DNA from 2 places in the Streptomyces sp. NPDC014733 genome. Region 1 is predicted to be linked to the other one. Evidence: riboswitches for the same ligand, from Rfam matches in the RefSeq annotation. Region 1 holds a riboswitch; the other holds the start of a gene.

The links. A riboswitch is a leader RNA that binds a small molecule or an ion and turns the genes downstream of it on or off. The one in region 1 is predicted to bind thiamine pyrophosphate.
Region 2: another riboswitch for thiamine pyrophosphate. It lies ahead of thiO (glycine oxidase ThiO); the one in region 1 lies ahead of thiC (phosphomethylpyrimidine synthase ThiC).

What each region holds. Positions count from the first base shown of each region.
Region 1 covers NZ_JBIBYO010000006.1:171,651-175,792, reverse strand. The annotation lists gene ACF1BH_RS16735 (aldo/keto reductase) at 1-283, shown strand, start outside; gene thiC (phosphomethylpyrimidine synthase ThiC) at 359-2,152, opposite strand; TPP riboswitch at 2,147-2,302, opposite strand; gene ACF1BH_RS16725 (YibE/F family protein) at 2,381-3,757, shown strand; gene ACF1BH_RS16720 (SsgA family sporulation/cell division regulator) at 3,899-4,142, opposite strand, start outside.
Region 2 covers NZ_JBIBYO010000005.1:399,672-403,813, reverse strand. The annotation lists gene ACF1BH_RS15540 (NAD(P)/FAD-dependent oxidoreductase) at 106-1,347, opposite strand; TPP riboswitch at 1,505-1,616, shown strand; gene thiO (glycine oxidase ThiO) at 1,614-2,843, shown strand; gene thiS (sulfur carrier protein ThiS) at 2,840-3,088, shown strand; gene ACF1BH_RS15525 (thiazole synthase) at 3,092-3,886, shown strand; gene pknB (Stk1 family PASTA domain-containing Ser/Thr kinase) at 4,012-4,142, shown strand, end outside.

The DNA of each region.
Region 1 (4,142 bases):
GGAGACCGGGAGGAGCGTGCCGCAGATCGCCCTCAACTGGCTGCTGCAACGCCCCACCGTCTCCTCGGTGATCATCGGGGCCCGTGACGAGGCACAGCTGCGGCAGAACCTCGGCGCGGTCGGCTGGAGCCTCGCCCCCGAGCAGACGGCCCGGCTCGACGCCGCGAGCGCCCGGCCCGCCCCGTACCCCTACTTCCCGTACGAACGGCAGGAGGGGTTCGCCCGGCTCAACCCGTCGCCGCTGCGGCGCCCGGCCGGTCGAGGTGCCGTCGTACGCGGCTGACCTGGTGCGTTGGCTGTTACGCGGGGTGCACCGGGGCCGCCCGTCGAGGGGAGCCCCGGTGCGGCGGGCGGACCGTCAGTCGGCCAGCGGGAGATAGACGCGGTTGCCGGCGGCCGCGAACTCCTTGGACTTCTCCAGCATCCCCGCCTCGATCTCCTCGGGGCTGGCGCCGTCCTCACCGCCGAACTGCTCGGTGATGCTCCGGCTGATCTTCATCGAGCAGAACTTCGGGCCGCACATGGAGCAGAAGTGCGCGGTCTTCGCCGGCTCCGCGGGCAGCGTCGCATCGTGGAACTCCCGTGCGGTGTCGGGGTCGAGGGCCAGGTTGAACTGGTCCTCCCAGCGGAACTCGAAGCGGGCGTCCGACAGGGCGTCGTCCCACTCCTGGGCGCCGGGGTGCCCCTTGGCCAGGTCCGCCGCATGAGCCGCGATCTTGTACGTGATGACGCCGGTCTTCACATCGTCGCGGTCCGGCAGCCCCAGGTGCTCCTTGGGCGTGACGTAGCAGAGCATCGCCGTGCCCCACCAGGCGATCATCGCGGCGCCGATGCCCGACGTGATGTGGTCGTAGGCGGGCGCGATGTCCGTGGTCAGCGGGCCGAGCGTGTAGAACGGCGCCTCCTCGCAGATCTCCTGCTGGAGGTCGACGTTCTCCTTGATCTTGTGCATCGGGACATGGCCCGGGCCCTCGATCATCGTCTGCACACCGTGCGCCTTGGCGACCTTGTTCAGCTCGCCGAGCGTCCGCAACTCCGCGAACTGCGCCTCGTCGTTGGCGTCCGCGATCGACCCGGGACGCAGCCCGTCACCGAGCGAGAACGTCACGTCGTACGACGCGAGGATGGCGCACAACTCCTCGAAGTGCGTGTACAGGAACGACTCCTGATGGTGCGCCAGACACCAAGCGGCCATGATCGAACCACCGCGGGAGACGATGCCGGTCTTGCGGCGGGCGGTCAACGGCACGTACCGCAGCAGGACTCCGGCGTGGACCGTCATGTAGTCGACGCCCTGTTCCGCCTGCTCGATGACGGTGTCCTTGTAGATCTCCCAGGTCAGCTCCTCGGCCTTGCCGTCGACCTTCTCCAGCGCCTGGTAGAGCGGGACGGTGCCGATCGGCACCGGGGAGTTGCGCAGCACCCACTCACGGGTGGTGTGGATGTTGCGGCCGGTGGAGAGGTCCATGACCGTGTCGGCACCCCAGCGGGTCGCCCAGGTCATCTTCTCCACCTCCTCCTCGATGGACGAGGTGACCGCGGAATTGCCGATGTTGGCGTTCACCTTCACCAGGAAGTTCTTGCCGATGATCATCGGCTCGATCTCCGGGTGGTTGACGTTCGCCGGCAGCACCGCGCGGCCCGCCGCGATCTCGTCGCGGACGAACTCCGGCGTCACGCCCTCGCGGACCGCGACGTACTCCATCTCCGCGGTGATCTCGCCGCGCCGCGCACAGGCGAGCTGGCTGACCGCCGCGCCGCCCCGCCCGCGCCGGGGCTGGCGGGGACGTCCGGGGAAGACCGCGTCAAGATTGCGCAGTCCACCACGGGGTGATGTGTGCTTGAGTCCGTCGTCCTCGGGGCGCGGCGGGCGGCCCGCATACTCCTCCGTGTCGCCCCGCGCGATGATCCAGTTCTCCCGCAGCGGTGCCAGACCACGGCGGACATCGGTGTCGATCTGGGGATCGGTGTACGGACCTGACGTGTCGTACAGCGTCACGTCCTTGCCGTTGGTGAGGTGCACTCGCCGGACCGGCACCCGCAGGTCCGGGCGTGATCCGGTGACGTAGCCCTTGTGCCAGCCGAACTCCTTGACGGAGCCGTCCGCGCCGGACTCGCCGTTTTCGGGCGTGCGTGCATCCTGCAGAGTCATGAAGACCCAACTCCCTACGCCGGCATTACCCGGTAACAGGTTCGGCGGTCGACGCAGCGGCTTCCGTCCACGACGTTTCACGTGAAACGTCGTCGGGACGAAGGTCAGCGCCCTCTCAGCCCGGTGCTCCGAGCTCCCGCGATTGCAAAGGTGCCACCACGGTAGCGGCCGGTACGGCGAGGTGGCCAGGGGGCCCGGACTTCTTGCGATGATCGGGCGGTGACCGGCATCGACACGTCCTCACCCGCCTCCGCCGCCGCCCCTGCCCCCGGGCACGGACACGGCCACGGCCACTCGCACGGCCACGGCCCGGCAGCGCCCGTCTCCCGGCATCTGCGGAAGGTCATCGCCGCGGTGCTGATCCCGTTCGCGGTCGCCGTCGCGGTCGGTCTGGTGGTGCTGTGGCCGGGCGGCGCCCCCGGCCACAAACCGTCCGGCGTCGGCTTCGACCAGCCCCAGGAGTCGGCCCGCGTGACCAAGGTCGCCGAGGTCGACTGCGCCAGTGTCCATGCCCAGGAGCAGCCCGTCCCCGGAGAGCAGCCGAACGGGCCCCCGGCTGCCGCCAAGGGCCCCTGCGAAGTGGCGACGGTGAAGGTGACGAGCGGTGAGAACGCCGGACGGACCTTCGACACGGTGGTCACCCCGGACGCGCTGCGCCACTACTCCACCGGCCAGGAGGTCCAGGTCGCGTACTCCCCCAAGGCGCCGAAGGAGTTGCAGTACTCGATCAGCGACGTCGACCGGACGGTCCCGATGTGGGTGCTGGCCGCGCTCTTCGCCGCCGCCGTCGTCGTGGTGGGGCGGCTGCGTGGCGTACTGGCCCTGGTCGCGCTGGTGGCGAGCTTCGGGGTGCTGACGCTGTTCATCCTCCCGGCAATCCTCCAGGGCTCGAACCCGCTGGTCGTCGCCGTGGTCGGCGGCAGCGCCATCATGCTGATCGCGCTCTACATGTGCCACGGTCTGACCGCCAGAACCTCGGTCGCCGTCCTCGGCACCCTCGCCTCGCTGCTGCTCATCGGGCTGCTCGGTTCGGTGTTCATCGGCTGGGCGCTGCTGACCGGCAACACCGACGACTTCACCGGGCTGGTGCACGGCCTCTTCCCGCACATCGAGATCCGGGGCCTGCTGCTGGCGGGCATCATCATCGGCTCGCTGGGCGTGCTCGACGATGTGACGGTCACCCAGACCGCGGCCGTGTGGGAGCTGAAGGAGGCCGATCCCTCGGCGTCCTGGCACACGCTCTACCGCGCCGCGATGCGGATCGGCCGGGACCACATCGCCTCGGTGGTGAACACCCTCGTCCTCGCCTACGCCGGCGCGGCGCTCCCGCTCATGCTGCTCTTCTCGATCGCGCAGAGCGGAGTGGGCGCGGTCGCGGGGAGCGAGGTGGTGGCCGAAGAGATCGTACGGACGCTGGTCGGCAGCATCGGGCTGGTCGCCTCGGTGCCGCTGACGACGCTGCTGGCCGCGCTGGTCGTCTCGGCCGACCGCGGACGGCCCGCGGGAGAGGTGAACGGGGCCGCCGGCCGGGATGCCGGTGCGCCACCGGCCGGGGGTCGGGCGGCGGCACGCCGCGGCGGACGCGGGCGGCGCCGCAAGGTCTGAGGGCCACCGGAGGCGGGACCGGACATCGGCGGGAGCGGTGCCGCGCCGACCGGGCCGGAACCGGCACTCGGCCCGGACCGCGGGGGACGAGCGGTCCGGGCCGGGCGCGGGCGGTGGCTCTGCCCGCCGGCGACAGCGGGGTCAACCCGCCTTCGACGCCTCGGACAGGATGCGGTCCAATGCCGCCTCCAGGGTGTCGCACACCTCTTCCGCACCGAGTGGCACCAGCCGGTCCGTACGGTCGAGGAACGCCACCAGTGGTGGGGCGCTGACGCGGAAGAGCGCGCGTTCGGAGCCCACTTGAAGGCTGATGAAGACATCGCTGAGATGTCCGCCTCCGGCAGGTTCGATGCGCACATCGCCCTCACCGGACGGTCTGCTCAAC
Region 2 (4,142 bases), on a different contig from region 1:
AGTCGGTAGCCGGGCGTCGCCGGAGAGGGCCGCGCGGGCGGCGCCGGAGCCCCGGCGCACGGTCCCCGCCAGGCGCCGGGCCCGTCCCCGTACGCCCCGTGCGGCTCAGCGGACCGCGGACTTGAGCGGGACGGACGCGTCGGCGGCCCGCACCCGGTCCAGGGCGGCGCCGCGCTCGATGAGGCGGCGTCCCTGGGCCAGGTCGCGGGGCCTGCCGACCGCCAGCAGCGCCACCAGGACGCCGTCGCGCAGCCAGATGACCGACCAGGCGGCGCCGTCCGGATCACCGCGCCAGACCAGCTCGTCGGCGCCGCCGTGGTCGCCCGCGTACTGGACGAACCGGCCGAACTGCTCCGACCAGAAGTACGGGACCGGGTCGTAGACGGTGGCCTCGGCGGGGTCGCCGGTGATGTTCTGCGCGACGGTGCGGGGGCCCTGGAGGGCGTTGTCCCAGTGGTGGATGAGGAGTCTGCGGCCGTAGCGGGCGGAGGGGAAGGAGGCGCAGTCGCCGACGGCGTGGACGTCCGGGGCGGAGGTGCGCAGCCGGTCGTCGGCGAGGACCGAGCCGTCCTCCGGCGAGAGCGCGATGCCGGAACCGGCCAGCCAACCGGTGGCGGGGCGGGCGCCGATGCCGACGAGGACGGCGTCGGCGGGCAGCGCGGTGCCGTCGTCCAGCACCACGCCCCGCTCCCCGACGGCGGCGACCCGCGCGCCGGTGCGCAGTTCGGCACCGGCCGCGGCGTACCAGGGCGTCATGTGGGCGGCGACCTCGGCGGGCAGCGCCCCGGCCAGCGGGCGGTCGGCGGCCTCGACGACGGTGACGGCGCAGCCCGCCTCCCGGGCGGCGGTGGCGAACTCGGCGCCGATCCAGCCCGCGCCGACCACGACGATCTCGCTCCGCCCGGCCAGGACGGGCCGCAGCCGCCGCGCGTCGTCCAGGGTGCGCAGCAGGTGCACCCCGGGGTGCCCCTCGGTGCCGGGCAGCCGCAGGGGTGCGGCCCCGGTGGCGAGGACGGCGTGGTCGTAGCGGACCGGGCCGCGCGCGGTGTCCAGCAGGTGTTCCCCGGGGCGGATGCCGGTCACCGGGTGGTCCAGTTCCAGCTCGATGCCGAGGGAGCGGAAGTCGACGTCGAAGGCGGCGCCGTCGGCCTTGCCCAGCAGGACCGCCTTGGAGAGCGGCGGCCGGTCGTAGGGCGGGTGCGGCTCGTCGCCGAAGACGGTGATCGCGCCGTGCCAGCCGTTCTCGCGCAGCGCGACGGCGGTCTGCACGCCCGCCATACCCGCACCGGCGATCACCACGCGGGGCGTGTGGTCAGGGGCCTGGGAGGACTTCCTCTGCTCGCTCACCCGGTCACTCTAGGACGGCGCGCGAAGCGGTCCGCAGCACCGCGCAAGGAGATCTCTGACACAGCGTTACGGACCGCTCCCCGCTCCCCCGGACGGCCCGTCCGCTCCCCGGGCGCCGCCTTACGGGGCCCGGGAGGCGGGTACTAGGGTGAGGCGGACACGCACTCGCGGGAGCCCGGCGTACCGGGCTGAGAGGGAGGCTGACCGGCCTCCGACCGTACGAACCTGATCCGGGTCATGCCGGCGAAGGGAGGGGCTGGACGCCCATGCCTCCATCTGCCACACCACCGAGCCCGACGGATCCACCGCACCCCGACGTCCTGGTGATCGGCGGCGGCCTCATGGGGCTGGTCACCGCCTGGCGGGCCGCGCGGCGCGGACTGCGGACCGCGCTGGCCGATCCGGAGCCGGGCGGCGGCGCGGGCCGGGTCGCGGCCGGGATGCTCGCCGCCGTCACCGAGCTCCACCACGGCGAGGAGACGCTGCTCGGCCTCAACCTCGCCTCCGCCCGCCGCTATCCGGACTTCGTGGCGGAGCTGGAGGAGGCGAGCGGCCTGGACGCGGGCTACCGCGCCTGCGGCACCCTGGCCGTGGCGCTCGACGCCGACGACCGCGCCCACCTGCGAGAGCTCCACGCCCTCCAGGTGCGGTGCGGGCTGGAGTCGGTCTGGCTGCCGGGGCGTGAGTGCCGGCGCCTGGAGCCGATGCTCGCGCCCGGCGTGCGCGGGGGGCTGCGGGTCGACGGCGACCACCAGACCGATCCGCGGCGGCTGACCGCGGCGCTGCTGGTGGCGTGCGAGCGGGCCGGGGTGGCCTTCCACCGCACCCGCGCGGCCCGGCTGACGGTCGCCGCGGGGCGTGCCACCGGCGCCGAGCTGGCCGACGGCACCCGGATCGCGGCGGGCGCCACCGTGCTGGCCGCAGGCAGCCTCAGCGGGCGGCTGGCGGGGGTGCCGGACGAGGTGCGGCCGCCGGTGCGCCCGGTGAAGGGCCAGGTGCTGCGGCTGCGGCTGCCGCGCATGCCCCAGGGGAGCCCGGCGTTCCTGTCGCGCACCGTACGGGCCGTGGTGCGCGGGGGGCCGCTCTATCTGGTGCCGCGGGAGAACGGCGAGCTGGTCGTCGGCGCCACCACGGAGGAGCTGGGCTGGGACACCACCGTCACCGCGGGCGGCGTCTACGAGCTGCTGCGGGACGCGCACGAGCTGGTGCCGGGCCTGACGGAGCTGCCGCTGGTGGAGACCTGCGCGGGGCTGCGGCCCACCTCGCCGGACAACGCGCCGCTGCTCGGCCCGACGGCGCTGCCCGGGCTGCTGCTGGCCACCGGGCACTTCCGCAACGGCGTGCTGCTGACGCCGATCACCGGTGACGCGCTGGCCGAGGCGCTCACCACGGGGCGGCTGCCCGAGGAGGCCCGCCCGTTCTCCCCCGACCGCTTCGCCCCGGGCGCCGGTGCGCCGGCCGCCCCGGGACGCGTCCTCCAGGAGCAGCAGGCATGACCCCACCGACCTCCCCCGTCCCGTCCACCCCCTCCGGCGCCCCGGTCACCGTCACCGTCAACGGCGCCGCCCGGGAGATCCCCGGCGGGCTGACCCTGGACCGGCTGGTGGCGACGTTGTCGGCCGCCCCGTCCGGGGTCGCCGCCGCCGTCAACGAGACCGTCGTGCCGCGCTCCCGGTGGACGGACACCCCGCTCGCCGCCGGGGACCGTGTCGAGGTGCTGACCGCAGTCCAGGGGGGCTGAGCGATGGCCGACGATCTCCTCACCCTGGGCGGTACGGACCTCACCTCCCGGCTGATCATGGGCACCGGGGGCGCGCCCAGTCTGGACGTCCTGGAGCGGGCGCTGCTGGCGTCCGGGACACAGCTGACGACGGTCGCGATGCGGCGGCTGGACCCGACCGTCCAGGGTTCGGTCCTCTCCGTCCTCGACCGGCACGGCATCCGGGTGCTGCCGAACACCGCGGGCTGTTTCACGGCGGGCGAGGCGGTGCTCACCGCCCGGCTGGCCCGGGAGGCGCTGGGCACCGACTGGGTCAAGCTGGAGGTGGTCGCCGACGAGCGGACCCTGCTGCCCGACCCGGTGGAGCTGCTGGACGCGGCGGAGACCCTGGTGGACGACGGTTTCACGGTGCTGCCCTACACCAACGACGATCCGGTGCTGGCCCGGAAGCTGGAGGACGTGGGCTGCGCCGCGATCATGCCGCTGGGCTCGCCGATCGGCTCCGGGCTGGGCATCCGCAACCCGCACAACTTCCAGCTGATCACCGAGCGCGCCGGGGTCCCGGTGATCCTCGACGCGGGCGCCGGGACCGCCTCGGACGCGGCGCTCGCCATGGAGCTGGGGTGCGCGGCGGTGATGCTGGCGTCGGCGGTGACGCGCGCGCAGGATCCGGAGCTGATGGCGCGGTCGATGCGGTACGCGGTCGACGCGGGGCGGCTGGCCTTCCGCGCCGGACGCATCCCGCGCCGCCACTTCGCGCTGGCGTCGTCGCCGCGGGACGGCCGCGCGGAGCTGGATCCGGAGCGCCCGGCGTTCTGACGTCCCGGGGCGGCGGGCGTATCCCGTCGCCCCGCGGCCGCTTCCGGTCACCGTTCGGCCGCAGTGCGCCCGTACGGCCGCCGGACTGGCGGCGGTGTCGGTAGGTCCTCGTAGACTCGTCTGCCGTGGATACGACCCTTCAGGACCCCCTGGTCGGGCAGTTGCTCGACGGCCGGTACCGCGTCGAGGCGCGCATCGCCGCCGGTGGCATGGCGACGGTCTACCGCGCCCTGGACACCCGCCTCGACCGCGTGCT